DNA from 3 places in the Paenibacillus favisporus genome. Region 2 is predicted to be linked to each of the others. Evidence: predicted binding sites of a transcription regulator. Region 2 holds the regulator's gene; each other region holds the start of a gene.

Region 1 (10,870 bases), on a different contig from region 2:
TCCGCTGTTAAGGGAAATGCTTTGCAGGCTCTTGTTTTTTGGAAGCTATGTCTACGGTCTTGTATAATACTTGTTCTTTTATGAGAATCTCCTTGATTTCTGCGTCGGACATTGTACTATATTTGAGCAACGTTTCCTTGAGAATGCGCGTAACTTCCATGGATCCTCCTCAAAGATCTTTATCTCTGACATATCGGTCCCAAATCTCGGGTTCCACGATATGAAGTATATGTTTGTATTATACAAAGTAGAAATGAACTTTATCTGAATATAGCATGGGAATGAAGAAGAAAACGGGTGCTGGAATAAGCATCCGTTTGTTTTTTTAGAAAAGCCTAAGTGTGTTAAAGGTCAGTTTTTTGTCCATATTCAGAATTTATCCAGTCCGTTATGGTTTAATCGGGGTATGTTGGGTATCAGTATATTAATGCCTGATCCGCCGTCTCTGCGGCGAGAAGACAAATAAAAGGTTATGTGGTGATCATATGAAACTATCCGACAAACAAATGGAAGCCCTAAGCATGGCGCAACAACATGGCGGGCGGCTGCAACGCTGGAAGCATGGCGGGTATTGGACTTATGAGAGGGAGCCGGATGACTCCCGGAACCTATCGAAGCCGGGTTGGTATTGTACGACCAATACCGTTTTTGCGCTCGTTCGGCGGGGGCTTGTGAAGATGGACCACTGGGAGAGCTGCACGCTTACACCGGAACCGAAACGCGTCTTATTTGCAGGGATGGTCTGGGAAGAGAAATCCGGGAAGAAAAGCGGGTGATCACCGATTAAGATCAAACTATGGGCAGGCATCATGATTGCACGGGGCGAAGCCCTGTTCGGGTTCAAGAAGAAACAAGCAGCCCCAAAGCAGTTGTAGAATGAGTGAGTAGGGCAAAGCAAGTAAGATAAAAGCTGGGTAAATCAAGTAGTATAAAGCAAGCAGCCTGCCGCATAAACGGCAGGCTGCTTTTTTCATCCTAGACTCCAGCGGAGCGGACGGATCGATTCCGGAGAAACGGAGTGGTCGCCTTTGTCAGCCCATGTTAACCTCAGAGTGGTCTATATCATCCAAAACATGGGCTGGCAACAGCGATCGGAGGAATGAGCCGTTTGCGCAGCGGGCTTACCGAGGTTGCAGTTCTTTAGTGAACTTGAGTTCGACATTGGACTTGATCTTATCGATACTGATCTTCACGACCTTCCTGCTCTTTCTGGGCCAACAGGCTGCGCAGCTTCATTCCCAAGCTCACATCGTTCCGCTCTGAGACGCGCCGCGTTTGTTCCGGGCCTTCCATTTGGATTCCCCGACAAGATAGACGCCGAGCGGCGTATGCATGAGGAGCCAAGTGATCAGCCAGGAAGCGGCCAGCGCAGCAGCCCCGCCTGCCCAGGTGAGCAGGTGATAGGCGATCGGGCCGCTCGTCATGACAAAATGCCGCCACAAGATCAAAAAGTAGGGATGAATAAAGTAAATGCCGAAGGCGCAGGATCCGAGGGAAAACAGTACTTTTTGAAGTCGTGGTTTCCCTTCGAGAATTCGAACGAACAGCACCAAAAATACACACGCAATGCTGCAGTAGGCGTAATCCGTTATAAAGTTGATGTTGGATAGAAAAGGCTGGCGAATCCAATGGGGGTTAGCCAGCTGCAGCCATTTTTGCACGATAAAGAGGATTGCGGATCCCAGAAACAGAGCCGTCCACCGGTAGTTCCATTTCGGGGTTTCATCAGAAGACACCCCCTTTAACCGTTCGGCCATATAAGCACCCAAAAAGAAATAAACGACGTAGGTCATCACGAAGGTCCCGGTTTTATGCATATGAAGCACGTAATAATTCAGCAGATAGAAGGCGATTTGCAGCAGGGCCCCCACGAGTATGGGATGCCGCCGGACCTTCCCTATCTTCTGAAACAACAGCGATAGGAGAGGAAACAGCACATAAAACTGGGCGATGATGATCATGAAATACAAATGGTCATAGCTGCCGCCAAGCGGCAAGCCTTTAAGAAACTTGCGGAGACCGTCTGAGAATGAAATATGCTGGATATACGACAGATAAGTGGAGTAATACACGGACCAGAACAAGTAAGGCAGCAGAATCCGCTTTAAGCGTTTCCAATAAAAAAGAAGCCAGTTGCCCTGAACGCCGCCGTCATAACGGTAGAACAGGACGAGCGAGCTCAAAAACAGAAACGCCGGTACGGCAAATTGTGAAGCCGCATTCAGGATAAAATAGAGCGGATACACGGTGGAATCCATGGACAGAAAGGCTACCGGATAGGATGTCACATGGATGGTGACTACAGCCAAAATAGCAATGCCGCGCAAGAGATCCAAATAGGTGATCCTCTGTTTTTGGGCCAATACTTTGTTCGCCTCCATTGGAACGTTATCGTATGGCAACATTGACGAGCCAATGGTTAGATTCGATTTTGCATAAAAACATTCCTTTTTTACCAGAAAAATAATCCAACAAAAAAAGGCTTTCCTGACCCTTAGGATCAGAAAAGCCTTTGATATATCTGAGTCAAGCTGAGCTTCTTACCATCCCCACAGCATCGTGAAGAGCGTACCGAAGATCGTAACCAGTCCGACGAACAACGCATAAGCAATGTTGAAGTACAGCGACTTTTTGTTGTCGGTCTCGCCGATGTGCATGAACAGTACGAGCTGCAGCGACGCCTGGATGAGCGCACATACGATCAGGATCCATAGTCCGGCGGTCGGGTTCAAATCCCAGAACACCACGCCCAGTCCAACCACTGAAAGGATCAGCGAGAAGATGTATCCGATCACGTGCCGTATTGGAAATAAACGTGCCATATTACATCAGTCCTTTCATGTAGACAAAGCTGAAGATGAAGATCCAGACAACGTCAAGGAAGTGCCAGTACAGCGAGAAGATGAACGATTTGTTCGCCGTCTCATCCGTAAAGCCTTGACGGCCGACCTGAATCAGAATGCCGGCGCCCCAGAGAATACCCATCGTCACGTGAAGACCGTGGGTACCGAGCAAGACGAACAAGCTGGACAGGAACGCGCTCGTTTGCAGCGTAGCCCCTTCGTGAACGTAGTTGACGAACTCGGTGATCTCAATGCCCAGGAAGCCGAGGCCCATGAGCAGTGTAATGACGAAGAAGACGATCATCGGCTTCTTCAGGTTGAGGCGCATGGCGTGAATGCCAAGACCACAGGTGAAACTACTGGTCAGGAGCAGGAACGTCTCCCAAATGACGCCGTTCAGTTCGAACAGCTCTTTCCCCGTCGGGCCGCTCCCCGTCCGGTTCCACAGCGTGAAATAGACGGCGAACAGCGTGGAGAAGAGGGCGATCTCTGCCCCGAGGAAGAGCCAGAACCCGAAGATCTTGTTGCTGTTCTCTTCCGTTCTATACTCAAGTGGCAGTGAATCATTTATTTTCATACGGAATCACCCCGCAATTTCTGTTCAGTAGCGGCAATTTCCTCCGGTGAGATGTGGTAGCCGTGGTCGCGTTCGAAGGAACGGAGGGCCAGCATGACCACGACAGCAATACCTGCGATAATCGCCGGAATGAACCAGCTGAATACCAGGAAAAAGCCAAGGAAAAACATAATGAGACCGAGAATAAACGGTTGACCGCTGTTGTTAGGCATATGAATCGGTTCGTAAGGGCCTTCCTCGTAGAGAGGTACCCCGTTGACTTTGGCCTCCCACAGTGCATCCATGGATTTGACGTTAGGTACCTTGGCGAAGTTGTACACCGGCACAGGGCTTGGCGTACTCCATTCCAGCGTACGTGCATCCCATGGATCTCCGTTTTCGTCGCGAGGGCTGTAACGGAAGCTCCAGTAGAAGTTGTAGCACAGAACTACAAAGCCGATGGCCAGGATAAAGGCACCGATCGTAGCCACCATGTTCAGCGGGCCAAAGCCGGTGTCGGCCGAATACGTGTACATCCGGCGCGTCATGCCGCTCAGTCCAAGGAAGAACAGTGGCAGGAAGGCCGTATTGAAGCCGACGACGATGAGCCAGAAGGCGGTCTTGCCGAGCTTCTCGTTCAGACGGAAACCGAAAATTTTCGGGAACCAGAAGTACATGCCTGCCAGAACCCCGAAGACGGTACCCGGAATCAATACATAGTGGAAGTGGGCAACCAGGAACATCGTGTTATGGTACTGGTAATCCGCGCTGGCCATCGCCAGCATGACGCCGGTTACGCCGCCGATCGTAAAGATCGGAATAAAGGCCATCGCGTACAGCATCGGTGTCGTGAACGAGATTTTACCTTTCTGCAAGGTAAAGAGCCAGTTGAATATTTTGACGCCGGTCGGTACGGCAATCGCCATCGTCGTGATGGAGAAGAAGCCGTTGACCATAACGCCTGCGCCCATCGTATAGAAGTGGTGAGCCCATACGATAAAGGACAGGAGCGAGATGACTACCATACTGGCAACCATCGATTTATAACCGTACAAGTTCTTTTTCGAGAACGTGGAAATAATATCACTGAATATACCGAAGGCCGGCAAAATAACGATATATACTTCAGGGTGTCCCCATACCCAGAACAGGTTGGCCCAGAGCATATCCATACCGCCGTTCGCCATCGTAAAGAACTGGCTGCCGAAGATGCGGTCGAACATCATCAGGGCAAGGGCAACGGTCAGAACCGGGAATGCGAACAGGATGATAACGTTCGTAATCAGGACGGACCAGGTAAACATCGGCATGCGCATCAGTTTCATGCCTGGCGCACGCATTTTCAGAATCGTTACGATAAAGTTGACGCCGGTCATCAGCGTACCGATACCGGAAATCTGAAGGGCCAGAGAGTAGAAGTTGTTACCTACGGTCGGGCTGAACTCCAGGCTCGCCAGCGGGAAGTATGCGGTCCAGCCGGCATCCGGCGATCCCCCGATGACGAAGGAAATGTTGAACAGCATCGCTCCGAAGAAGAACATCCAGAAGCTGACGGCGTTCAGTCTAGGGAAAGCTACGTCGCGCGCCCCGATTTGCAGCGGAACGACAACGTTCATAAGTCCGATAACGAACGGCATCGCCATGAACAGGATCATGATAACGCCGTGCGTTGTAAAGATTTCGTTATAGTGCTGCGCATCCAGAAACTTCATTTCCGGAGCCGCGAGCTGCGTACGCATCAGCAGGGCGTCGACCCCGCCGCGGAACAGCATGATGAGTGCGGACAGGATGTACATGACCCCGATCCGCTTATGGTCAACCGTTGTGAGCCATTCGCGCCACAGATAGCCCCACTTTTTAAAATAGGTCAGGCCGATCAGGATGGCGAGGGAAACGACGACGATACTGACCATGGCAGCATAGATCATCGGCTCACCGGTAACAAAAAATTCGTCCCATTTCATGCAGGTAGGTCTCCTTTCCAGTAGATGTTAGTTTCCATGTTCCATGGACCCCATATCTTCCATATTGCTCATATCCGAATGATCCATCGTTTCCGAGCCGGAATCTTTGTCACTGCTGCCGCTGCCGTGATGTCCTTCGGACATATCCATTTCAGGCGGCGGGTTGAACCCGAGGTGCGTGGAAGAGAAGGATTCCCGTCCAACGTAGGAGGTTTTCAGCAGCGCGTTAAATTTGGCCTCAGTCAATTTAGGTGCAGTTTTCTTCACGTCGTCGACCCATTTGCTGAAGTCTCCGGCGCTCATGGACTGTACCTCAAACTCCATCTGCGCATAGCCTTTACCGGAGAAGTTGGAGTTACGTCCCATGAAGGAACCCGGTGTGTCGGCCAGCAGGTGAAGCGTGTTGACCATGTCGCTCATGGCGTACTTCTGTCCGCCAAGCTGCGGCACCCAGAAGCTCGTAATCGGTCCGTAAGAATACAGGCGGAACTCGATCGGCCGGTTTGTAGGAATATTCACATAGTTCACCGTTTCAACGCCTTCTTCAGGATAACTGAAGTGCCATTTCCAGTTGGACGATGCGGCATAGATAACAAGCGGCTTCTGATTCTCGTAACCGGCAGGAACACTTTCCACCGCACTGGTCGTTTTGACCGTGACAACCGATAGAATGGCCACAATGATAACCGGAATCGCAATCCAGGTGAACTCGAGCCATTTGTTACCTTCTATATGAGGCGGGATATAATCGTCACTGGTTTTGCTTGCCCGGTATTTGGTCAGCATGATGATGTACAAGATGTAAACCACAATCAGGACGAAAGCCATCATCAGGATGGAGAAAATAATCGTGCTGGATTGAGTTTTTGCCTGCGGACCTTTCGGATCTAGCACGATGAGTGACGACGAGTCGCATCCGCTAAGCAGCAACATGATGGATACAAATAAACCAAAAAATAACCATCTTTTTTTCTTCACAGTGAGCTCCTTTCTAGCGTTACATGTAGCTGAATTTGTCTTTAAATAATGAACCTTATAGCCATAGCTTAGTAATCCGGGGAAGTGAAAACAAATGCAACAAAAGTAATAAATGTAAATCATTTACAATAATTCTGTGAACATCTTCACATGATTTTTAAAAAAACCTCAAATTGTGCGAAAAATCACTGTAATCGCTGAAAATCGGGGATTTTCATTTTTGTTCAAAATTGCACAAGGCTTTGTCAATGTTGCCAGTTTCGTCACAATTGAAAGGGCTTATCATAAGCCGATAGCCGGATTTTTTCCTGCTGAAACAGCGGCTGAGGCGTCCCAAAAGCCCGCTGTATGGTACAATATGAGGGCTAATGCGGGCAGCAGCCGGCATGTGATCGCGGACAGGCAGATGGGGGAGAACAAGAAAATGGATGAACAAAGAGCGGTATTTTTTGACGTGGACGATACGCTGTATGACCATCTGGAACCGCTGCGGCAGGCGCTCGATCGCTTGATATCGCCGCCGGACGGCTTTCCTTATGAACAAGTATACCACCGGTTCCGGCATTACAGCGACTTGCTGTCGGCCCGGCATGGACATGTGAATGATCCGGCGAATGCGGATGATCTGGAGGACATGCGCGAGCAGCGGATTCAGCTGGCCCTTGCGGAGTTCGGCATCGATGTGGACCGGGAGCAGGCGGCTGCGATTCAGGCAGCTTATTTGGAGGGGCAGTTCGACATTCGCCTGTTTCCGGGGGCGCAGGAGCTGATCCGGGAACTCCAGGAGCGAGGCGATGTGGTCGGCGTGATCACCAATGGCCCAAAGGAACACCAAATGAACAAAGTCCGTGCGCTTGGGCTGGACAAGCTGGTGGGCTTGGAGCGGGTATTCGTGTCCGGAGCGGTGGGCATGGACAAGCCGGATCCCCGGCTGTTCAGGCATGTGAACGAGGTGACGGAAACGGAGCCTAGGGCAAGCTGGTACATCGGCGACTCCTGGAACAACGACGTCATCGGCGCGCTGGAGGCGGGGTGGACATCAGTTTGGTTTAACCATCGGAAGGTCGAGCCGTTTGCGACCGGACATCAGCCCCATCATATTCTGGGGGGCTACGGGGAGCTGAGATCCGTTCTGATGGGTGGCTAGCGGGTGGTTGGCTGTTTTCATGAAAAAAAGGGTGCCTGCATCCATCGGGGATGTGCAGGCACCCTTTTTTTTGGAAATCGATAAGCATGGCTCCCGTGCCATCGCTTTTTGAGTCAAGTAGACGCGGTCATTTCGTATTTATTCCGGCGGGAGCGACGGAGGGCCCGGCGGAGGTCCCGAAGGTGCTTCGGGATCGGCCCCTTTGCGTTTGTACAAAATTCGGGAAACAGCGATGCCGGCGACGCCCAGACCGATGAACAGGATCGCCCTCACGGCCAGCGACACGCCCGGCAGGTCGAAGAAGATGACCTTGAGCAGCGTGATCAGCAGGACGATCAGTCCGGCCAGGCGGACCATCGATTTACCCACCATGACGCCGTAAATAATAACGATGATCGCATAGAGCGCGTATTCGGCCGACAGGATCAAATGCTGCAGGTCGAACGACAGATTCCGCGTCAGGACCGAGGTCACTTCCGTCAGGAAGACGATAGACAGCAGCGCGGCGGACCACATCAGAATATCCGGTACTTTACGCTGCCATTCTTCGGCCATATGTCTGCGGAGGACCGCCGACAAGCCTGCCAGGCTGGCCAGGAGCGCGATCCAGGACAGCGTTTCGATCGACAGGATCTCGTGAATGATCAGCTGCAGAATGCTCAGTCCCCCAAACAAATACAGGATGGCGGACGTGATCTGCTGCATCCGGCTTCTCAGCAGGATGCCGAGGCCTAGCCCCAGGGACGCCTCGATCAGAACAGACAGCGGCAGTGCCTCCCGGCTGACGATTTCAACCAGCCAAACGAGCCAGGCGCAGGTCGCGATCGCCATGTATTCGTGGGGAACGCGGCCGCTCATCACCCGCCAGAGGGCGATCAGGCTGTAAATGACGGCCCAGATGATCATCATCATCGATTCGGGACCGGGGCCGCCCGCCTGATTGTACAAAGCGTAAATCCACAGCACGACCAGCCCGAAGCCGGTCATGAGCGATACCGTCTCGTCTACGCGGTGGCGGTACGGACGGACCAGCGAGAGGACGAGCAGCAGGGCGTGCTGCAGGAATACCGCGCCGAGGAAGACATGCCGGCTGCCTTCGAAATCGCCTGCCATGTATAGAATCATCAGCGGCAGATGCAGCACGCCGATGGACACGAAGTAAGCGGCGCGGTAAGCATAGCGGATCGACAGCGCCGTCATCGCCAGGGAAAAGACGAGCTCGAAACCTGCGGCGATCCAGGCGTTCGGCTCCGTGGATTTCACCAGGAACGGAATGAGATAACCGCCGACGGTCATAATGATCACGAGCGTCTGGGAGCGGCGTCTTACGGCGGTCCACACCCCCAGAACGATGGACAAGATATATAATAGGAAAGCTAACCAGGACGGAATCAATTCATATAGATGATGCGCCGCAAAAAAGGTCAGCATGAGCACAGCGACGGAGCCGCCGAGCAGCACCTGCGCCAGTCCTTCCCGCTGCGCCCGGACCTGCCGCTCCCCGAAGAAGTACATGGCGCCGGCGGCAACGAGGCCGAGAAGGCAGCGTACCGGCTGCGTCAGATACCCCGCCGACACGGCAGCGATAAAGCCCCACAGGACGCCGAGCAGCAGCACGACGATAAACACGCGCGGCAGCCACACCCGAGCGATGGCATGCTCCCAGTCCACGGGCGGCTTCGACGGCTTGGGCGGCCGCTGGGCCTGCGGCCCGGCGGGACGGGGCTGGCCATAATACCGCCCTTGGCCCGGCTGGCCTTGGTGCGGGCCTGCCTGCGCCGGGTAACCTGCGGTTCCCGGCTGGCCCGGATACGGCCCCACGCCGGGACCTCCAGGGTACCCCGGCACGCCCGGCCGCCCAGGCATCGGCTGCGGGCCTGGATGCCCCTGGTAAGGCTGTGCCCCAGGCGGGTTCGGGTATGCAGCGCCCGGTGCCTGCGGCGACGCATAGGGAGCCTGAGGCGGAACCTGCGGCTGCACCGGCCGCTGGGCCTGGGCTCCCGGATTCGCCGGCTGCTGACGAGGATCGCCCATCCCCGGCCTCTCCCGTCTAAGTTCGTTCAGCTCCAGCTCCATCGCTTTCATTTTCGCTTCGAGCTGCTCAATCCTTCTTTCCAAATCCAATAGCTGTTCACCCCTAAAAATTCCATAATTATGTATTTAACCGAGATGGTACTAATATAACACATCTCGGCTGGAACAAGAGCCATAATATGGGTGGACATGGGTAAACAGAACGGCATTCCACCAGCTTAAGGCTTGGTGGCTTGGATGACAGCCGAAACAATGTAATCCTCAATATTTGATCCTTGAACCCAATCCTTAATAAAAGCTTTGGACTCATCCTTAGGTTCAACGCTAATGTTTGTAAACCCGCTTTGTCTAAGCATCGCTTCAATTTCGCTGACGGAAGAAGCCCCTGAAATGCAGCCTGAATACAATGCATCCAGGTCGTTTTTGATCTCAGGAGGTAAATCTGCTGTAGTAACGATATCCGAAATGGCCAGCCGGCCTCCGCTTTTTAGCACCCGAAAAGAATCGTGAAACACCTGCTGCTTATCTGGAGATAAATTAACCACGCAGTTCGAAATAATAGCATCAACCGTGTGATCGGCTACGGGAAGATGCTCAATTTCTCCCAGACGGAAATCGGTGTTCTTGAAATGGCCTTTCACTGCATTGCTGCGAGCACGGCTGACCATTTCGGGGGTCATGTCAACGCCGATGACTTTACCCGTATCTCCCACCTGGCGCGATGCCAGAAAACAGTCAAATCCGCCGCCACTTCCCAAATCCAGCACGACTTCACCAGGCTTTAAAGAAGCAATCGCCTGCGGGTTACCGCATCCCAATCCAAGATTTGCGCCTTCAGGCGCCGCGTTTAATTCGTCGTCAGAGTAACCTAATCGGCTCGAGATCGAATTAAAATCGGAAGGCGTGCTGCAGCAGCTGGCTTGGCTGTTGTCCGGTTGGCAGCAAGATCCGGCATTCATCTCGGCAACGGCAATCTGCTTATATCGGCTGCGCACGTTTTGGCGGATTTCATCATTCGTTAACTTTGACATGGATAACACTCCTTAGAATAGGTTTGGATTCGATTCAATGGTCAGCAGCACTTTAGCAGCAAGCCTGAATGGGTGGAGAGCAGCAAGGAACTGTCTTCGCTTTACGGACAGAGTCCAGGAACTTATACCGGCCCATTTTTGGTTTTTCCGCGGACCATTTCCATGCCTGCCGAGCCGTTTTTTGCACTTGCTGTTCGTTCATTTTCATCAGGTACTCGGCGGTGTAAAAGTGATCGTACATCGAAGGACCTCCTTAAAGGGTTGTGTATGTTGAATGACCCGCTGCTGGAAGCAGCAAAGCCATTTGACATCAGATC
Region 2 (10,870 bases):
TGCACCTGGAGGAGCCGGCGGAAGCCCGCCATCATTTCCAGTGGATTCTGCCGCTTGCCCAGCATCCCAAGCTGAAGGCGATGGTGCTGAATGCGCTTGGCTGTGTCGAGGCGATGCAGGGCCAGCTTGGCAAGGCCCAGGATTATTTTACGCTGGCGCTTTCGCATGATCCCTCGTTCCCGGATCCGCTAATGAATCTGCAGGTTTGCCAGCAACAGTGCGGTCAGCTTCAGTATGGAAGCCAGTTAATATCGCTGATGTAATGCATGTGAGAAGACGATGCCCGCTGCACGGAAAGCGCCGGGTGTCGTCTTTTTCTATAGAACCGGAAGTTCAAGTTTTTCCTTCCTTGAATTTTCAAATGTGAAATCTTCTGTTATGCTGTTAAGGAGACTGGACGAAAGGATTTAGGAATCATGAAATTTGCCGTACTTGACTTCGAAACGACAGGCAACCAGTCCGCAGACGAAATTATTCAAGTTGGACTTGCCATTATAGAAGAGGATGGGACGATTTCAAAGGTGTATGGCTCTTATGTCAACCCGGGTATCGAAATCCCTCCGTTTATTACGGGACTTACCGGCATTACGAATGAGGATGTGGCCGCAGCTCCGGCCCTGGAAGAAATGATGATGGAGCTCGTGCCGCTGCTCGACGACGTGGTCCTGGTGGGGCATAATGTAGCATTCGATTTTAATTTTTTGCAAAACGCACTCGACCGGTGCGGTTATTTGCCGTTCTCTGGGCGGATTTTGGACACGCTCGACCTGCTCAAAATTTGCTTCCCTTCGCTGACTTCCTATCAGCTGGGCATGGTAACCGGACACTTCGGTCTTCAGCATGACCGGCCGCATCAGGCCGACAGCGACGCTTTGGCGACGGCATACGTTCTGCTGAAGTGCCTGGATGAGCTGAACGGCCTGCCGTTGATTACGCTGCAGCGGCTGGCCGAGCTGTTTGCCGATGAGGACAGCGACCTCGGCTGGTATTTCGACGGCCTCTGCCAGGAAAAGGAGCGGGAACCCGCTCAAGATCTGAACAGCCACACCTTTTACCGCCAGCTGGCGCTTAAGGTGGATGACTGGACCGAAATGGCCCCGCCGCGCGACGAAGTGGACGACAATCCGCTCAAAGGCGTCGAGTTTAAGGAATATTTGGCCGAGATCGAAAAACGGCTGCGCGATATTATGCCTCATTACGAGGAACGTGAGCCGCAGACGATCATGTTCGACCAGGTGATGAATGCGCTGGATCAGGACAAGCATCTGCTGATCGAAGCCGGGACCGGGACGGGCAAGTCGCTCGGATACCTGATCCCCTCGATTTATCAGAGCGTGAAGCAGGACCAGAAGGTGATGGTCAGCACGCATACGATCAACCTGCAGGAGCAGCTCCGGGAGCGGGATATCCCACTCTTGACGCAGGTCGTGCCATTTCCTTTCAAGGCAGCCGTGTTCAAGGGCAGACAGCACTATTTGTGTTTGAGAAAATTTGAACATAAAATAAACAGAAGAGACTTTATCAATCCGAAGGAAGACACCATCACGGCCGCCCAGATGATCGTCTGGCTCGCCCAGACCGAATCGGGTGATGACGAGGAGCTGAGCCTCGGCGGCCGTGCGGGAGACTTCTGGGAGACGGTAAGCAGCGACTCGGACTCCTGTCAGGGCCGTGCCTGCCCTTGGTTCCGCAAGTGCTATTACCACCGGGCCAAGCATGAAGCCGGAATCGCGGATGTCGTCATAACGAACCATTCCAAGCTGTTTACGGACGTCAAGGCAGGCCATCAGCTGCTGCCTTCCTACGAGCGGCTCGTGATCGACGAAGCCCATCACCTGGAAGACGTTGCCGGCAAGCATCTCGGACTACATTTGAAGTACTTTACGGTCGTCCATACGCTGACACGGCTCTATAAGGACGCCCGGAGCGGGCAGCTGCCGGCGCTTCGCCAGCTGCTTCAATCGTCGGCCTATGAGCAGGCCGGTGAATGGACCGCCGTGATCGACCGGATGAGCGAGGATTTGGTCGATGTCAAAGAGCACTGGGACAAGCTGAGCGAATTGCTCTTCGGCCTGCTTCCGGAACGGAGCGACGCTGCTCCCGGCGACGGCGGCCAGTATACGCTACGCCTTCAGCCGGGGAAAAAGCCGAAAGAGTGGGAGACGCTGGCGGCGCTCGAAAACCAGATTTTTGTCACGGTAGGGGAAATCGTCCGCAAAGGCGAAAAGATGCTGGCCGAATACAAGGAGGAGCAGGATGATTACGGTTCCGACAGCCTGATCACCGATATCGGCGGGCTGCTCAAGGACCTCAGCTCCGAGCGGGAGAATCTCCGGTTCTTTATGACGCTGAACGACGAAACCGTCGTGTACTGGATGGAAGCGAGCGGCCATTTCCGCAGCAAATCGCTCCAGCTGTACGCTGTTCCGGTTGACGTCAGCAAGCAGCTCAAGGAGCTGTTTTTTGACAAGAAAAAGAGCGTCATCCTGACGTCCGCCACCTTATCCGTAGATAAATCGTTCCAGTATATGATCGATAACCTTGGACTGCAGGAGGACCAGGACAGCGGACGTCTTGTGACGGTCCAGCTTCCGTCCCCGTTCCGGTACAGGGACCAGGCGCTGCTCGTCATCCCGCGGGATTTTCCAAGCGTGAAGGGAAGCGTCGGGGACGCCCTGTTTGTCGAAACGCTGGCCCGCTCACTGGCGGACGCCGCGATCGCGACCCACGGCCGGATGCTGGTGCTGTTCACCTCGTACCGCATGCTGCGCCAGGTATACGAGCCGCTGAAAGAAGCCCTTGCACAAAGCGACATCGCCGTGCTTGGACAGGGCGTAGACAGCGGCAGCCGCACGAAGCTGATCCGGCGGTTTACGGACAGCAGCGCTTCGGTGCTGCTTGGAACGAGCAGCTTCTGGGAAGGCGTTGACATCCCGGGTGAAGCACTGACGTGCCTGGCCATCGTCCGGCTCCCGTTCCAGCCGCCGAACCATCCGCTGGTGGAAGCGAAGAGCGAGCTGCTGCAGCGCCAGAAGAAGAACCCGTTTATGAAGCTGTCGGTCCCGCAGGCCGTCATCCGCTTCAAGCAGGGCTTCGGGCGGCTGGTCCGCACCGCCCATGACCGGGGCATCGTCATCGTATACGATACGCGCGTCATTGAATCGTATTACGGGAAGTACTTCCTGTACTCGCTGCCTGGACCGAAAATGGAGCATATGCAGACAGACCAGATGGTTCCGCGTATCTCTGAATGGCTTCATCAGGACGGTGTGTCTTAAATGAGTCCATTAGATAGAATGAACTAAAGCGGTTAGAACAGGAAGTTCAATGCAAAACTTTAGTTCAATCTATATAACCAAATAAATATTCAAGCCGTTCAATAGGGGGAACATGCATGAAATCGGAGAAAATATCCGAGGCGGTTGTCCGCAGATTGCCTATATATCTTAGATATCTAAATGAGCTGAACAAACGGGAGGTGGCCACGGTCTCCTCCCAGGAGCTCGGGCAGAAGCTGGATCTCAACCCGGCGCAGATCCGCAAGGATTTGGCGTATTTCGGGGATTTTGGCCGTAAGGGGATAGGGTATGACGTGTCCTATCTCATCGAGAAGATCCGTCAAATTCTGAATTTGGACCAGCAGATCAACGCGGTGCTGGTTGGAGCGGGGAATCTTGGTCAAGCTTTGTCCAACTATAACTTTTACCTGAAGGAAAATATGAAGATCGTAGCCGTGTTTGACGCCAATCCGTCCAAAATCGGCACGCGCATCAACACCTTGACGGTACAGGCCATGGATGAGCTGAAAGAAACGATACAAAGCAAAAATATCCGGATCGGGATCATTACCGTCCCGGATTTCGAAGCGCAAAACGTCGCCGATCAGCTGATCGCGGCCGGGATCGAGGCGATTCTGAATTTTGCACCGACGATTCTGAAGGCACCGGCAAGCATTCGGATACACGCCGCCGATTTTACGACGGATTTGCTCAGCCTCGCTTATTATTTGAACAACGGAAAGGACGACACGGAAGATGACGGACAATTTGAAGAGCTCGAGCAGCCGGAGCGCCAATCCTAAATGGGCAATCAAGAACGGCAGCTTTGCCGTTTTGCGGCCGGAGCAGCCTGTACTGCATGGCTGGATGGTCATTGAGGGCGACCGCATCACCTATATCGGTGAAGAGGAGCCGCAGCTGGAGGAGGGCGTACAGGTCGTCGACGGCACGCATTTATTTTTTATGCCGGGCCTGATCAACACCCATGGACATACCGCCATGTCGCTGCTGCGCGGTTACGGAGATGACATGGTGCTCCAGGAATGGCTGCAGGAAAAAATGTGGCCGATGGAAGCGAAATTCACGTCCAGTGACGTCTACTGGGGGACTTCGCTGTCCGTGCTTGAAATGCTGAAGGGCGGCACGACGACGTTCCTCGATATGTACGATCATATGGATCAGGTAGGCAAAGTGGTGACTGAATCCGGCATGCGCGCAGCCCTGACCCGCGGTGTCATCGGTCTGTGCCCGGAGGATGTGCAGCGGCACAAGCTGAACGAAGCCATTCAGTTCGCCAAGGACTGGCACGGGCAGGCAGACGGCCGGATCACAGCGATGATTTCTCCGCATGCCCCGTACACATGCCCTCCTGATTTTATTGAGAAGTTCGTTCAGGCGGCGCATGACCTGGATCTGCCGATGCATACGCATATGTCGGAGACCAAGGCGGAAGTGGAGCAGAATGTACGCGATTATGGAACGCGTCCGGCGATTCATTTGGAGAAGCTCGGCATGTTCTCACGGCCGACGATTCTGGCACACGCGGTCCATTTGACAGATGAGGAAATCGACATTTTGGCGAAGCACCACGTGACGGTATCACACAACCCTGGCAGCAACCTGAAGCTGGCGAGCGGTGTGGCCCGCGTTACCGACATGATGCAGGCAGGCATTACGGTTTCCCTGGGAACCGACAGTGCGGCGAGCAACAACAATTTGGACATGTTTGAAGAAATGCGCCTTGCCGCTTTGATACATAAAGGCGTCTCGGGAGATCCGACGGCGGTTCCCGCCGCGGAAGCGCTGCGTATGGGCACGATCTACGGAGCCCAATCCTTGTTCCTGGAGGGAGTCGGTGCACTAGAGGCCGGGATGAAGGCGGATTTTATTGCCGTGAATACGGATCAGGCTCATTTTCTGCCGCGTACGGACTTCATTTCACACGTCATTTATTCGGCCAGCGCGAAGGACGTTGAGCACGTCTGGGTGGACGGGAAGCAGGTCGTGAAGCACGGCAGCTGTCTCACTTTGGACGAGGAACGCATCCGCAGGGAAGCCCAAGCGGCTTTTGAAGGTCTTCTCTCCCGCTAAGACCGGGATGATTAGCTCACCTTTCAGAAAGGAAGTTCAGGTTGAAGAACAAGAAAAAATGGATCTTTCTCGGCATTGTCGCCCTGCTGCTGATCATTTTCGGCGCTTACCGTTATTTTATTTACGTGCTGCAGGATCAATGGAGCGAAAAGGACACCGCTATTGCCAAAGCGAAGCAGGAAGCCGGAATCGTGTCGGTCACTGATGCCCAAAAGTCTGTGTGGGACCAGAACAGCATCTACTGGGTCGTGGAAGGGACGAACAAGACGGGCCAGGAGGTCATGGTCTGGGTGCAGTTCACCGATCAGGGAAAACCCAAGGAAGGCCAGAATACCGTGCATCAAGAGCTTTTGAGCAGCGGTATGTCCAAAGAGAAGATGAAGGCCAAAATCAAAAGCTCCATTCCCGGCATTAAAGATATGCGCCTCGTACCGGGTGTTTATAACGGAGAATACGTATGGCAGCTGTTCTACAAGGTGAAAGATCACTATTACTATCAATTTTACCGGTTCAGCGACGGAGCGGAAATCGGCAGCCCGTTCACGCTGCCCAATCGATAATTTTGTTTAAACGGCCATATCATGCAGAAAGAACCCCATCCTCAAATGGGGTTCTTTGGCTTACAAAGGATAATATTTAAAATATATTCACACTTTACCTTCGATTTAGTATATACAATGTGATATACTCTTATTTGTATTGAAGAGATATATATGACGAACAGCCCGGATTGTACTATAATTAGAGGATAGCGTTTTTCAGTAAAATTCAGAAGCCCGCTTCAGCTTGGAAGAAGACTTTTCTGCTCTTTATCGAAAAACATGGTATATAGAAGTGCGGTCAGATGCGTGGATCAAACGAAGAGATGCTTGTGTTTCGCGACAAGCGCAAAACCATCCATCGAATCGGGCTGAACAGAAGCATGGTGACCGAACAATGGACTTGAACCGCTAACGAAATATTTATTTTTGTCATCTAAAGTTTAGTTTTTTTGCTTTGCCATTTCGAAAGGGGGACAACAAGTGAAATTGCGTCCATTGCCTATTATTATAACTGTTGTTGTATCGGTTGCCGTACTGTTTGGCGGCTGGTTCTTTTATCGGCAAACGACCCTGCAGGGTCCGCTGCAAAAAATCGTCAGCAATTATCAGGGCGTGAATAACGCACATTTTAATATTACCCGCGATCAGGTGGATTTGAAACTCGATTTGAAGCCGAATGTAAATTTGGCTGATTTGGCGGATAAAATCTCCACCGAAGGCAAATCCGTCGTCGGCACCCGGGCGCTGAAGTTCGATTTTGTGGATCATTCATCGGACAAGCTGAACCAGTATTGGGATAAAGCGATGTTCTCTGTAGCCGAAGCGATGGAAAACAAGCGCTATACGGAAATTCCGGTCAAGCTGCAGGATCTGGCTAAGGGTACCGGAATTCAGACGAAAGCCGAAATGGACACGAAAAATGTCTATATTACGCTGACGGACGGCAGCTCAAGCAAGTTTCTTGTTCTGCCCCGTGATCCCGGCAAGATGGGAGTGTGGGAATAATGCCTAGATTGCTGAAGGAAGTTTTGATCGGATTTGTGCCGGTATTATTCATTTTTTTAGCTTTTGTAGGGGTCAATGTCATCCCTCTCATTATCGCCGGACTGATGATCGGCGGACTCCTGTTTATGACCAACATGAGAGGCGGACTGACGGTAGGTGCTGCTTCGGAACGCAAGCGTAAAAAGGGCGGGCCGAAGAAGCTCACTTTTGAAGAAATCGGCGGCCAGGATAATGCCAAGCAGGAGCTGCGCGAGGCACTGGACTTCCTGATCCGTCATGATGAAATCCAGAAGCTCGGCATTCGCCCGTTGAAAGGAATTCTGCTGACAGGACCTCCCGGAACAGGGAAGACGCTGATGGCCAAGGCGGCCGCACATTACACGGATTCGGTATTCGTTGCCGCATCCGGCAGTGAGTTCGTAGAAATGTACGTCGGCGTCGGCGCGGGCCGCGTCCGGGATCTGTTCCGCGATGCGAGAAACCGGGCAGCCAAGGAGAACAAGCAGAGCGCGATCATTTTCATCGATGAGATCGACGTCATCGGCGGCAAGCGCGAAGGCGGGCAGCAGCGCGAATACGATCAGACGCTGAACCAGCTGCTGACCGAGATGGACGGCATTTATTCGTCGGACAGCCCGAGAATCCTTTTGATTGCGGCGACCAACCGTAAGGAGATGCTGGACAGCGCGCTGCTTCGTCCGGGACGGTTCGACCGTCATATTCAGGTGGACCTGCCTGACAAGAAGGGACGCAAGCACATCCTGGAGCTGCATGCGAAGAATAAGCCGCTGCACGAGGAGGTCAACCTCGATAAAATCGCCGAGGAATCTTACGGCTTCTCGGGCGCCCAACTGGAGAGCGTGATGAACGAAGCCGCGATCTACACGATGCGCGAAGGTCTGAAAGAGATCGAGCAGCGCCATCTGTCCATGTCCATCGACAAGGTGATGATGGGTGAGCGCACCGACCGTGAATCGACGATCGAAGAGAAGAAACGCGTCGCCATCCATGAGCTTGGACATGCCATCATGGCAGAGCTGGTGCGTCCGGGCAGTGTCAGCCAAGTGGCCCTCAGCCCACGCGGCAAGGCGCTCGGTTACGTGCGCCATAACCCGCAGTCGGAGCAGTACCTGTACACGAAATCGTTCCTGGAAGAGCAGATCATGATCGCTCTCGGCGGCGCGGCGTCGGAGGAAATTTTCTACGGCGGACGCAGCACCGGTTCGAGCAACGACTTTGAACAGGCGCTCGACATCGTCAAGACGATGATGAGATCCGGCCTTACGTCTCTTGGCATCGTAAACATGGATATGGTTACGACAGAAGAGCTGATGAAGGTGAACAATGAGATTCTGGAAGACCTGATGGGCAGAACCCGCAGCCTTCTGGAGAACCACCGGATCATTTTCGACAAATCTCTGGACATTTTGCTGGCAGAAGAAACGCTGTCCGGCGAACAATTCCGCAAGCTGTTTCATGAGTTTTCACTACTGCCAGCCTGATGCGCTGGCTCTTTTTTTTACTTTTTTTTAATGCTGCGTTATTATTATAAGTTGGGTCGTAAATGTATTTTTCGACAAGAAGGGTACAATAAATATAGAAGACCATGGAAGGTGGAGCAGAAACATGTACTTTAAAAAAATTGGTGTTATCGGCGGGGGGACGATGGGCCAAGGCATAGCCGAAATGCTGGCCGCCAGAGGCCTGGACGTTCTGCTGGTCGAGAAAACGCCGGAGAAACTCGATTATTCGTACAGCATGATCGAAACGAGTCTCGATAAGCAGCTTGAGAAATGGGCGATCACCCAGGCGGAGAAAAAGCTCATTTTGGGCCGGATCCAAAAGGTGGTCCATTTTGCCGAGCTGGGAAGCTGCGATATGGTCATTGAGACCATTTCGGAGGATCTTGAAGCGAAGAAGGAAGTATTTGCCCAGCTGGATCAAGTGTGTCCTAATCATATTATTCTCGCCAGCAATACTTCTACGCTCAGCTTAACGGAGCTTGCGAGCACGACGATGTATCCGGAGCGTGTCATCGGCCTGCACTTTATCCATCCTGTCAGCAAAGTTGATCTCGTGGAAATTATCCGCGGCTTGAAGACTTCTGATTCCACGTTCGGGGAAACGAAGCGTTTTGTGGAGGAAGTCGTGGACAAGAAAGGGATCATGGTATATGAGTCCCCAGGCTTTGTGACGAGCCGCATGATCTGCCTGATGATTAACGAAGCGCTGCATATCCTGCAGGAAGGCGTCGCCTCCGCGGAAGATATTGACGATGCTATGCGGATCGGCTATTCGTTCCAGCACGGACCGCTCGAAATGGCGGACCGCTTCGGTCTGGATTCGGTCCTGGCCGCTCTGGAGCGCATGTTCCGCGAGTTCGGCGAACTGAAATACCGCCCGTCCATCGTGCTGAAGAAAATGGTTCGTGCCGGGCATTTGGGCGTGAAAACGGGAGTAGGCTTCTTCAAGTATGACAAGGATGGTGACCGCGTATGAAAATTTTGGTAATTAATGCTGGCAGCTCTTCGCTGAAATACCAGCTGTATGATATGACAGACGAAAGCGTACTTGCAAAAGGACTCGTAGAACGGATCGGCATGGACTCATCCATCGTTACCCATAAACCTACCGGCCGTCCGGACGTGACTGAGGTCAGCGAAATTCTGGAGCATACGACGGCGATCCGCAAAGTGCTTGCACTGCTGACGGATAAAGAGAACGGCGTGATCGAATCCGTCGATGAAATCCAGGCGGTCGGCCACCGGGTCGTGCACGGGGGAGAATTCTTCAAGGAATCCGCTCTGGTGGATGCGGAAGCCAAGTCTAAAATCCGCCAGCTGTTCGATCTGGCGCCGCTTCATAACCCTGCATCCATGCTGGGGATCAAAGCAACGGAGGCGAATATGCCTGGCGTTCCGCAGGTTGTCGTGTTTGATACCGCCTTCCATCAGACCATGCCGGAGACGGCTTATCTGTATGCCATTCCGAGAGTGCTGTACAACAAATACAAAGTCAGACGGTACGGTATGCACGGCACCTCGCATGATTTTGTCAGCAAAGCTGCAGCGGAGTACCTGGGCCGGCCGCTGGAGGATCTGAAGATCATTACCTGCCACATCGGTAACGGGGCCAGCCTAACCGCAGTAGATGGCGGAAAATCGGTTGACACGTCCATGGGCATGACACCGCTCGAAGGCTTGATGATGGGTACACGCAGTGGTGACCTGGATCCGGCGATCGTTCCTTACGTGATGAACAAGGAAGAGCTGACGGTCAACGAAGTGAACTCCATGCTGAACAAGCACAGCGGTCTATTGGCCATTTCCGGCATCAGCAGCGACATGCGCGAAATTACCGAAGGGATGGAGAAGGGCGATGCCCATTCCAAGCTGGCCTTTGACATGTACGAATACCGTCTGCGCAAGTACATCGGTTCATATGCTGCCGCGCTGAACGGTGTGGACGTGATCGTCTTCACGGCGGGCGTCGGTGAGAATTCGGTTGTTTTGCGTAAAAAAGTATGCGAAAATTTGACTTACCTGGGCGTGGAATTGGACGAAGAACTGAACGCCGTCCGTTCCGGCGAACCGCGCCGCATTTCTTCCAAGAACTCCAAGGTGGAAGTGCTGGTCGTTCCGACGAACGAGGAACTGGTGATCGCCCGCGATACCAACCGGATCGTTCAATCCTTGAACGCCTAGGCTGAAGGGATACAGGCAAGTAAAGTTAAGGGAGAGATTGAGGCATGGCCACCAAATGTGTAATTCGTGACGTAAGCAAGCACGTGGGTGAAACCGTCACGATTGGCAGCTGGATCAACAACAAGCGTTCCAGCGGTAAAATTCAATTTTTGCAGCTGCGCGACGGCACCGGATACATCCAGGGCGTCGTCGTCAAGAGCGAAGTCACGGATAAAGTGTGGGAGGACGCGAAAAGCTTGACGCAGGAGAG
Region 3 (10,870 bases), on a different contig from region 2:
TAACGTACGCTCGTTGGGCTGATACAGCCTGCGCCGGCTCCATCGTGCCGATGGCCTCCTGCACAACTGCGCTTGGCAAGCCTAGTTTCTCTTGGAGCTGAGGCAGTATCGCCGGGTAATCCGTGAATGTAAAATGCATGCCTTTCGGGGCGCTGACGTCCAGCTTCCAGCCGGTTGAATGCGTCCACAACGACTTCCAATCCGGTCTGGTTACATGCGAATCGGGCCCTTGTTCTTGATAATAACCGGCCCCCATCAGCATCAATGGGCGATCCAGGCCTTCCTCCGCGACAGGGAGCAGGGCATCCGGCAAGTAGCCGAGCGCTCCGTCCATCAGGATGCCTGCGTCGATGCGACGGTCATCATACATCGTCTGCAAGGCGGCGGCTCCTCCGGCGGAATGGCCGAAAATGCCGATATGCGACAGATCCATTGCCTTACCTAGCCCGTTAGGGAGCGGGCGCTGTGCTGCGTCGGGATTCCCGCCTGTCCGAAGGACCGCCAGCTGATCAAGGACAAACCGGATGTCCAGTTCCCGTACGGCCATAAGCTTCATGATGGTGTCTTCGCTTAGCTTCGGCAATGCCTGCACTTCCACCCTCCCGCCTGGAAATTCCACCTCGGATGCGTCGTACGTGTGGTCGATCGTGACGACGACGTACCCTTGACTGGCGAGCTCCTCGGCTCCGATCGTGCCGGCTGTCCGGGGGACGCCGCTTCCCGGGGAGTATAACACAACGGGGTATTGGCCATGGGCATTTGCCACCGGGGCAGCGAGCATACCATGGGTCCTGACTTGTTCCCACCGGATGGCTCCAGGACTTACACCGGCAGGGATCAGGGTGGATTTTTCGTAATGGGCGGCCGCCCCGGGCTGCATATAAGGAGCGAGAGCGGGACTGGCGGACTTTTGCCGGGCTGGATACCAGATGCTGATCATAAGTTCCCGCGTTTTTCCGGTCACCCAAGGATCGGGTCTGCCCCTGTCGATCAGATGCATCTCCGTGGTGCCCACCGAATATGCTCCGGTCGGTTCCGGTAAGCTGAATACGATCCGGGCTGTTTGAGGCGGGGAGGAAGCGGGAACCGCCGATTCGGCATACGATGTTGGGATCAAGGACGTCAATCCACCAGCCAGGAGGATACCTAGGGTGAGGCGCCGGACAAGCCTCCCTCTTTGCGCCGGGCAGTCTCTTCGGGTTTTGCTTTTGATAAGCATACGTATAGAACCTCCACTTATGGAATAAGTCTTGCCTATTCCATTCTACAAAACCGAACATGAATCGCGGGTTACAAAGCGCATGGCTAACCTTACGCTTTTGTCACGGTGTGCATGTCATTTGCCCGCCAAACATAAAAAACACCCCCTAGGATCAGACAGTCAATCCTAAGGGGGTCCAACATTAAATTTCGGGGTGTAATGAATTAGTGACGGTACGTTTACTTTATTGTAGAATAAACATTTTCCGTATACTTTGAAATGGCTTCGTCGTAATCGGGATACGGATATCCGAGACGGCTAGACACCGCTTTGGAGTATTTTCTGAACAGCTCGTAACAAGTGAATAAAGACTTCCACATGTGCTCGTATCCATTCTCCGCGTAGGTTGACAGCAGAGTCTCCCAATCTTCAACGGGAAGGTAACGGTCGATAAATTTATAATTTTTTCCTACGCTAAAAGTAAACCCGTGCTCAGAGCCAATTTGCCAAGCCATCATCCTTAGCAGATTGGGCCGGGCGATCTCGTTCAAGTGGTCGATGGCAAACAGAATTTCTTTACGCGCCAATCCCTTGACTACGTAAGTTGATACCATCCAGAACTCATTGCAGCAATCGTCGAATTCCCTGGCTGTAGGTTTCTTAATCCAATACTGGCGGTCATCCGCGATCACCTCATTTATAATGAGAGCATCCTTATCCAGCAACACCTCGACCAAACCGTCGCTTTGGGAGAAATAGTTCTCCACCTCATTGAATGGAATCAGGGTCAAGTCGACTTTATTGCCGTCTTCCAGGTGAATTAGATAGGAAAACCAATTGCCCAGTTCCGGCGGAAACAGCTCCATATCCTCAGGTTTTTGCATCATGATACGGTTTCCCAAAAAATCTAGCCACCCGTCATGCTCCTTGAACGAATCCATTTCGGTTACAAAATAAGAAATGTCATAATCCTGGAATGCATCCGGAGGGATATTTGTGTTGGTGCGCGATCCTTCCAGGGTCACCAATCGAATCCGTTCATCGTGTTTTGCATAATCCAAAAGCAGCCTCATCATTTCTTGCTCACTTCGCATTGTGCCCTCAACCTCCCCTATTTTCTAGGTCTGCAATGTCATCCTTGAAGGAAGGCGGTCCGCGAATCCGAAGGAAACAGCGCTCTCGGCCTGAGGCACGTTATAACTTATCCAGCCGCTTTTCCATAAGTCATGGCCCTCCGTTTCTTGAACGATAATGTTTTATTTTACCATAAATAAAAGGCATGCCCCAGCAATAAAAACATAACGTTTGGACTCCGGTAGGCGTTTATAGTAATAGACGAGTCGAAGGAGGCGGGAGAATGGCCTTATTACGAGACAGTTCGCAGCGAGAAGAGCTAAAAGAGCAGTACGATCGACTTTGGATCGAATTTCAGCATATGGAGGATCGAAAAGTAGAGGACCTTTTAAACGAAGTACAGTACAAGCTGTTATCAAGGAAAGAGAAGCTGTTTGACATGCTGCAGCCTTTTAGAACGCACACGATCTGGGTGATTCCGGTCAGTGTCATTTCCGTAATGGTAACGCTGTATTCCTTGTTTATCTGGGCTGCGTTATGGGTTGAATAATCTGGAAGGAAGTGAACGGATGTTTTACCGCAGAAAATTTTACATTGTGAAAAATGAATTCGTGGACGTTTTCAACCGCCATTTTAATGAAACCAATTTACCGAATCAAATGAAGCACGGCACCCGCCTGATCGGAAGATGGATGGTGCCTCGTGATGAATCCACAACCGAAATTTTTGCGATTTGGGAATATGACAGCCGCGGCCAGTACGAGGAGATTGAGGCTAAGATAAGAAGCGACAAGGAACACGTACAGCGGATACAGAACTGGTACGACCAGCATGGCGGAAGGGACCGCGTGTATAAGGAGTATCTATTAGAGGTCCGAAATGAAGAGCTGTTATCTACGGTTGAACATGACGGATTGGCGGATTCGGAATCGGCCGGGCGTCAGCAGGAAAGTGCGACATGAGGAAAGTTCCATTAACGATGGCATCGATGTTGTTATTCGGTTTCCTGCTCGCCTGTAATCAGAGCGACGATCTATCGGATAACGCTGTATCCACTGAGATTTCATCGACGGATGACAACCCTGGCGAAGGTATGCAGCAGCCATCCTCTTCTTCTCCGGGCGCTTCGGTTGAACGGGTCAGCCGGTTTCCGAAATCGTTCATTTCGGGATCGGTTGTGCTTGACTCGTCTTCGGATACGCGAGTGGTTCGTGCAGAAATCGTGACCCGGCAAGGGACTCTTCTCATGATTTCCCAAGGAAGGGAGGAACGGGGGCATTTAGCGGTTCCGAGCAATTACGGACGGGAAGGGGACCTGACGTTTCAGGCTGACTATTCCATCGTTTACAGGCAAGCCGGGAAGGAAGATACTCTGTTATTGGACTTGCCTGCCTTTTTATTTGTAAGACCCAATGACGAGAAGGTTCCTTTCGAGAAGGTACGTTTCCAAGACGCGGATGTTTACTTTCTTGCGCCTCAGTATAAGTCGGGTCATGGAATGGAGGCGTACGTGTTTGCGATCGACCGCAGCAGCGGCGAGGCCACAGCTTTAAAAGTCATGCAAAAGGGGCATGCTGGCGGCAAACTCGTGTATTCGGAAATAGAGCCTTCTCCGCACATCGAAAACGACCGCTTGGTGGTCCATCCCCCGATCGTAGCCGGGACTCCCGAAGAAGACACCCGCGACGTGTTATACCGGTTGGATTTGGCCAATAAGCGGTTAGTGGCCATCGATAATAAAAATTAATTATAGCGATGCTGTACATTGCCGCCCCCTTCCCGAGGTGATACGCTGAAGATGTTAAATCCAGGAAGGCGGTGCTTCCATTGGTAAGAGTATGAGGTTGCTGACAACAGAATACAAATATTCGATCCATGGAGGCTTTAGGATGCCAAACATAGAGCAAATAACGAAGCGGCTGGACCAGCTGCTGAATGATTATATCGCGCAGGATGGCGCGGCGGCGGGCATGGCTGTAGGCATCGTGTACAATCGCGAGCCTGTCTACGCCAAAGGATTTGGTGTGAAAAGTAAGGAGACCGGAGACCCGGTGGATGAGAGCACGCTGTTTCACATGGCCTCGATTTCCAAAACCTATGTGGCTACGGCGGTTATGCAGCTCGTGGAACGCGGACAAATCATGCTGGATGAGAAAGTGACGGCGTACCTGCCTTACTTCAGGCTGGAGGACACGCGTTATCGGGATATCACGATCAGGCACTTGCTCACCCATACCTCCGGCATGCCGGATGAGGATGATTATGAATGGGATCGGCCTCAGTTGGATGCAGGAGCGCTGGAGCGTTACGTTCGCAGCGTATCGAACCGAGAGCTGTTATGGGAACCCGTTAAGGGAACATATGCTTACAGCAACATAGCCTTTGAGATTCTCGGTGATGTCATCGCGAAGGTCTCGGGGGTTTCCTTTGAACAGTACATGCATGAGCATATTTTGGATGTGCTTGGCATGGAAACGAGCACCTATACGATGCCGGATGCAGATCAGGGCCTGCTTGCCGCCCCGCACATAATGGGGATGGGCTCTTCCTTTGGAGCGAAGGTCAGTCGCATCTATCCGTATAACCGGGCGCATGGGCCAAGCTCCACCTTGCTGACGAGTGCGGCGGAATCGTGCAGCTACGCGGCGGCTTACTTAAACGGGGGAAAATGGGGCACTGCACCTGTTCTGCAGCCGTCCAGCATTGAGGAGCTGTGGCAAAGCCATGCACCGGCTGACGATTTTGGTTATTACCGGAACATTGGCCTGGGCTGGTTCATGGGACCGTATAAGGGGCTGGAAGCGAAAGCGCATGGCGGATCGGACACGGGATTTCGTTCCAATCTGGTCGTCTTGCCCGAACCGGGTATCGCGGTAACTCTCATGTTCAATACCGATTACCTTGGACTCCATCAGGTCAACAACGCCATCTTGGATGTGCTGCTTGGGGAGCAGGTCGAAGTGATTCCGCGTTCGCTGACGATGCATGCAGCCGGCATATTGGCCACGGAAGGAATAGACTCGGCCCTGAGTGTATACAAGGCGGGCAGCGAGCAGCGCTCCAAGCTCGGTTATGTACCGTACGAGTTCGACTTCGGCTTTCAGGGCATTGCCGGCAGACTGCTTCGAGGCGGGGAACCGGACGGAGCCGCGGCCATCGTTAATCTGGCGTTAGCAATGGATCCGGACGATGAAGAGCTGCGTTTGATGAAGGATCGGCTTGCCGATTCTATTGCGCGATCCTGATCGTCAGCGCAGCCGCGGCCGCCATCAGGTTTTGAACACAAGCCGGTGAAACAGGAACGCAGCGGCGGCCGAAATCACGAGAGAGATCAACCATACCGTTATTTTTTGCGGTGTAATCCGCGGCCGGTCGGACCCGAATTCAACCGTGGACGGCAGGGGTTCCGCACCGTTTGGATCATAGGCGGCCATCATGTTCGCCGTATGTTTTTGGGTCATATACATGCCGAGGCCTGTCTGAATGCCGGTTTGGATAAGAACAAAACAAACGGCAAAGATGATAGGTAAAGCGATGTACTTTAGCATAGATTAGTGAGTTCCTCCGATTCTATTTTTGTTAAATGTTACCACAATTAAACTAGAATTGTCTCTAGTTCGATAAGCCTTTAACAAGCAAAAATCTGATGAACCTGTGAAACCCTGAGGGAGCAGTGGATAAAAAGATCCTGGCGATCATGCCAAGGATCTTTTTAGTGCTTATGCCGACAATACGGCGGCCGTTCGGGGGCAAAGCTGATAGGATCAATTTTTTTCATAGAATACGTGTGCCACAGAGCTCGTCTACGATTATAATAGTTTCAAGATGACGGCTTGCAGCCGTCACTGACGTTAACCTTTCGTAAATGGAGAGTTGTCATGATGCAAAAAATCTTTACCTTGATGCTGATTTGCGCCCTTTGGCTTCCGGCAAACTTGGAGGCGGTTCAAGCTTCGGGGTTATCGTCATGGGAAGGGCCGATCCTTACAAAACACGCTCCCATATCCATCGTCACAAGCCCGGCTGTATCCCCCAAGCTTTCAGATGAGGAAGCGAAGCGGCTAAGGGAGGCCTACGGCCTCGAGCAGCCCGAAACAGAGATACGGCAGAGCATCGGCGATTTCGGCGCCAGCCTCCGTATTCAAGAGCTGCTGGCATGGATATGCATTTTGTTCCTGGGTTGGGTGTGATTTGGACATACATGATATACGATCTAAAAATGACAACTCTGTCGAAAAGCCCGGGGAAACTCCAATTCCCCGGGCTCTTGCATTTTACGGGAAGCTGACTTCTACCGGATCCGCATTCATGCGATTGCCGGCGGAACGGATGACAAATTCGTAATTGCCGGATGCCTTGATATTGCTGACTGTCAGGCTGTACTCTGTCTTACCGGGCTGGGCGGTTACATAAGCGTTCCAGTATGGCTTGATTTTGCCGTTCTTCTCATAGATCCAAAAACCTTTGACGGCCTCGCCGCTTGCAGCCGGCATGTTCCAGCGGATAACCGCTTTGCCGCCGCTGGCCTGAACGCTCGCGTCTTCGACCCTCAAAGGCTTGGTGTCCGTGCGCTTGATGCTGTATTGGTCGTAGAGCTTGACGCCGCTGCTCCCGGAGGCTTCGTCTTTTTTGGCGGCGGTATAAGCCTTGATGTGAAGAACATCGGACGAGACCGACACATCGGTAAACATTTTTTTGTTCGGCTGGGTATTTTTTGCCGCAAAATAGTCGTTGTACCCCGGATATTTCGTATAGAACTTATCCCCGAAAGCGTTGGACATCAGGTAGACCGTTCCTTTGGGATTGACCGCGTTCCCTTGCTCATCATAGGTGATCTGGCTTGCTGGGACGACTTTGTCGTTCAGCATTTGGTAGGACCTCATGTACATGTGGTCATGCGCTTCGAAAACCATGTCGATTCCCATTTGATCGAAGGCGGGGACGAGGACCTTTTTGTAAAATTGGACCCGGTCGTCCTCCCATTCCCCCGCATTGTCCCCGGCGGAATAGGGGCCTTTATGGAAAGCGACGAATTTCCACTTGGCATCGCTTTGGGCCACAACGTATTTCATCCATTCCACCTGTTCGGCAAACTGCTGATCCTGCTCCTTAATGCTGCCGCTGTTTGTGAGTTCCCCGGCGTACTGGGAGTTGAAGATGAGGAAAAGGGCATTTCCGTACTCAAAAGAGTACACCGACCCGTCATGCGTATTGGCGACCACCTGTTTCGGCAGATGGAAATGATAATAGAAGTTGGAGTTCGGCGTCGTCTCGTCGCCATCATAATCCTGAACCTCATGTCCGCCGACGACAGGCACGATCGGAACATGGAGCAGTTGATCCTGCGCAAGTCCGAGCATCCATTGCCACTGCTCTTCGAGGTCGCCGTTATCCACAAGATCCCCGGCATTGATCAGAAACTTCGGATCGCCGATCGTCTGAACAGCTTTTTTGAAAGTATCCGCCCAAGGTTCAAAATCCCTCTTGCTGGAGGCCTGGGAATCCGATCCGGCGATAAAATGGAACGGCTGATTCCCTGCATCCGTCGTGAAACTTCCAACAGAACTCCAGCTGTCCGCTGAGCCGCTGCCGACCCGATATTGATAGGATGTTCCCGGAAGCAGTCCGGTTGCTGTCACTTTATGGCTGTAAAATTTCTTTTTCTTGTTTGCTTTCCGGTCCCCTTTGGTGACATAAGTTTGGATTTCTTCCGTCGTGCCCTGGAAGGTCATCGTCCCGCTTACCGGAAAAGGACCTCCCGATCCTCTGGAGCCTTCAGCAATCTGCACGACGGACGGGGACGGAGCATCCGTATACCATCCAAACGACCGGGTAGTTTTGGTATCGCCCGTCAAGGTCATATTGATCAGCTTCGGAACGGTAGGGGGGTCTTGGGGATTCCGGACGGTAAAGCTCCAGGAGATGTCCTGTTCCAGCGGGACCCGATCGTCCCTGCCCGTTATGAGCTCTTTGGGCACGCGTACCGTATAGGTCTTGCCGCCTGACAAAGCCGGATGCTTAATGCTCAGCGTGACGGGGTCTAGGACTTCCGCCGCGACGGATCCGACCAGCGTTCCCTGAGGATCCGTCAAAATGACGGAAAGGTCCGGGTTGATCAAGACGGGCTTGTTGAACGTTACGCTGATTGAAGCCGAAGGGTCCACCCCGACGGCACCCGGCTGAGGGGAAACGGACCGCATTTCTGTGGGCGTTTCGGCCGGGCCGCCGCCGTCCATGGGGGACCCCGTGATCCGAATATCCTTGATCAAGCTCGAGCCTGTGCTGCCGATTCCTTGAGTTCCCTTGGTATTTGTGTTGGAATTGACGATCCAGCGGATATACAGGACATCCTGATCATTCGCTGCCTCGGGAAGGGGAGCATCCGTCAGTTTGCATGCATCTGCAGGGCAGTTGAAACGGTTTAAAGCCATTTTAAGCTCAGCTCCCGGAACATCCTCCCAGTGCTGATTGTCGCTGCTGAGTTGAACCTTGAAATCACGCGGTCCCGTGCCGGTGGAGGTCTGCTCCGATGACAGCGCAATGTGTTTGTATCCTTTCGTTGACAAGACAGCGTGCCAATATTTTTTTTCGCTGCCGCTGTCCCAGCCCTGATAGCTCAAGGAATGCTGCCCGCTGTCATAATCTTCGAAGTAGCCGCCGACGTTCCGGAAGCTGGAAACGGTCTGAAATAGGCCGCCCGTAGCCGGAAATACGCCGCTATCTCCTGAATCATCAAAAATCCATTCCGACAGAACGACGGAGTCGTGAGCGGGTTGCTCTGCCCGGACCGTCCCATAAAAAGGAAACATCAGCACGATAAAGAACAGCGGCCAAATCCATGAGAGAAATTTCGTCTTGCCTAAAATTGCAGCCATGTAACTCTCCTTTCGGAACTAAAAATTAAAGCGTTTTAACTTTTGGGTAAGCCATCATGAAGGCGGCCGGCCTGCCATTCCCTGTAAATATACGGAAAGGATAGCGGAAACAGAACTTAAAAATGCGGTCTAATCAATAAGCGCGATCAAACGGCAAATGACTGTAGATCTTTCCGTATTGGCTGTGATGCAGATTACAGAAGCTGATCCAGCCCTGTGCTATGATGGGTTCGGTTAAGTTAGTGATTGTTTTCACAAAATGGACAGGGGAGATTGACATGGCTCTGGCTCATCTATCGCTGATAGGCATTTTGCTGCGGTTCCTTCTGGGAGGCGCAGCCGTGGTGGCGGCATCGCTTATTGCCAAACGCGCGGGAGGAGCCGTCGGTGGCATTTTTGCCGCGTTTCCCGCCGTTTTTCTGGCGGCTCTGCTGACGATGAGGTTCGATTACGGGGATCGAGAACTGGTCGCCCATTCGATTGATTTGTCCCAAGGCGCTTTGATCGGTATGGCGATTAATGTAGCGTGCGCCGCGGCGGCAGGTTACTTGTGCACCAGCAGAGGATGGAAGAAGGGGCTGACCTTGTCCGTAGGCGGCTGGCTGCTCGTTTCGTTCACGATATCCTATGTGCTGTTCAGCTTGTAAAGGGGGAAACAGGAAATGAAATTACGGGAGCTGCTGCTTCGGTTCGTGTTGGGCGGCCTGGCGGTCGTATTGAGCTATATGGCGTCGGTCCTGCTGCCGTGGAAGGCGCTTGGCGGTATTTTTGCGGCGTTTCCCGCCGTGATGGTCGTCGCCGTGCTGATGGTCGGCCTCAGTCAGGGCTCGGAAAAGGCGGCCGCGGTTGCCAGAGGTTCGGTATACGGGATGACCGGCTGCGCTGTCTGCGTCGTGACGGTCTGGTATGCCCTGAAAATAACCGGCGTCTGGTGGCCCAGCTTGATGCTGGGACTTATAGGCTGGTTTGCCGGCTCGTTTGCGCTGCTGAAAGTGAAGGAGAAAGTGCAAAAAATCCAGCATATGCACCGGCTGCCGCGAAAACAGACCAAGCATGTGTAAATGGTCGACTTGCGTTAAGGATCAGTCATGCGCAGGGATGCGGGACGTTTCCGAGTTGGTGTGATATTTTTCACAGCACAGGGTGCCCAGCCGTTTTACAATAAGGTCATGCAAGAGTCCTTTCCCGTTGAAGGAGGCAGATCCCATGGCTACACACATTCATGGCAAACATTTTGAAGTGACACCGGCACTCCAGGCGTATGCCGAGCAGAAGATCGGTTCGGCCCAATCCTGGTTTGACGAGACGGTGACCATCCATGTCACCCTGCTGCTGCAGGCCCGGAAACAGGAGCATGTCGTTGAGGCTACCATTCCCTATCACGGCATGGTCTTTCGGGTCGAAGTGAAGGATGCGGACATGTATGCCGCCATTGACCAGGCCGCGGATAAGCTGGACCGCAAGCTCCGCAAGTACAAGGAGCGGGCGCGCCGCAAGTTGCGCAGCCACGGACGCTCGGTCGGCACCGGCATTCAGGACGGCGGACAGCCGGAACCCGAAGCGCCGGAGGAAGCCTTTGTCATTGCAAAAGAAAAGCGGCTCGTGATGAAGCCGGTGGATCTGCAGGAAGCCGTGCTGCAGATGAATTTGCTGGACCACAGCTTCCATCTGTTCTTGAACCGGGATACCAACCGTGAGGAAGTCGTTTACCGCAGGGCGG

The links. Region 2 encodes Rex, which represses fermentation and respiration genes when NADH is low (regulators of the CRP and FNR family bind a similar motif). Its sites were predicted from a motif close to TTGTGAAATATTTCACAA; they were not measured.
Region 1: a site for Rex is predicted at 6,476-6,493, ahead of qoxA (cytochrome aa3 quinol oxidase subunit II). Genes of this name have one in related genera too.
Region 3: a site for Rex is predicted at 9,391-9,408, ahead of ABID47_RS12125 (DUF3147 family protein). Genes of this name have one in related genera too.

What each region holds. Positions count from the first base shown of each region.
Region 1 is NZ_JBEPLV010000007.1:310,102-320,971, reverse strand. It holds gene ABID47_RS27800 (hypothetical protein) at 522-776, shown strand; gene ABID47_RS27795 (acyltransferase) at 1,245-2,363, opposite strand; gene qoxD (cytochrome aa3 quinol oxidase subunit IV) at 2,541-2,822, opposite strand; gene qoxC (cytochrome aa3 quinol oxidase subunit III) at 2,824-3,420, opposite strand; gene qoxB (cytochrome aa3 quinol oxidase subunit I) at 3,417-5,363, opposite strand; gene qoxA (cytochrome aa3 quinol oxidase subunit II) at 5,391-6,341, opposite strand; gene ABID47_RS27770 (HAD family hydrolase) at 6,766-7,488, shown strand; gene ABID47_RS27765 (DUF2339 domain-containing protein) at 7,627-9,612, opposite strand; gene ABID47_RS27760 (arsenite methyltransferase) at 9,741-10,553, opposite strand; gene ABID47_RS27755 (hypothetical protein) at 10,606-10,794, opposite strand.
Region 2 is NZ_JBEPLV010000001.1:660,758-671,627, forward strand. It holds gene ABID47_RS03245 (tetratricopeptide repeat protein) at 1-263, shown strand, start outside; gene dinG (ATP-dependent DNA helicase DinG) at 417-3,278, shown strand; gene ABID47_RS03255 (redox-sensing transcriptional repressor Rex) at 3,395-4,081, shown strand; gene ABID47_RS03260 (amidohydrolase) at 4,035-5,369, shown strand; gene ABID47_RS03265 (cell wall elongation regulator TseB-like domain-containing protein) at 5,411-5,929, shown strand; gene ABID47_RS03270 (hypothetical protein) at 6,392-6,916, shown strand; gene ABID47_RS03275 (AAA family ATPase) at 6,916-8,418, shown strand; gene ABID47_RS03280 (3-hydroxyacyl-CoA dehydrogenase family protein) at 8,543-9,415, shown strand; gene ABID47_RS03285 (acetate/propionate family kinase) at 9,412-10,620, shown strand; gene asnS (asparagine--tRNA ligase) at 10,665-10,870, shown strand, end outside.
Region 3 is NZ_JBEPLV010000002.1:901,627-912,496, forward strand. It holds gene ABID47_RS12080 (alpha/beta hydrolase family protein) at 1-1,219, opposite strand, end outside; gene ant(6) (aminoglycoside 6-adenylyltransferase) at 1,441-2,295, opposite strand; gene ABID47_RS12090 (hypothetical protein) at 2,559-2,825, shown strand; gene ABID47_RS12095 (NIPSNAP family protein) at 2,845-3,237, shown strand; gene ABID47_RS12100 (hypothetical protein) at 3,234-4,022, shown strand; gene ABID47_RS12105 (serine hydrolase domain-containing protein) at 4,165-5,520, shown strand; gene ABID47_RS12110 (hypothetical protein) at 5,545-5,823, opposite strand; gene ABID47_RS12115 (hypothetical protein) at 6,154-6,465, shown strand; gene ABID47_RS12120 (fibronectin type III domain-containing protein) at 6,550-9,150, opposite strand; gene ABID47_RS12125 (DUF3147 family protein) at 9,435-9,797, shown strand; gene ABID47_RS12130 (DUF3147 family protein) at 9,813-10,211, shown strand; gene hpf (ribosome hibernation-promoting factor, HPF/YfiA family) at 10,357-10,870, shown strand, end outside.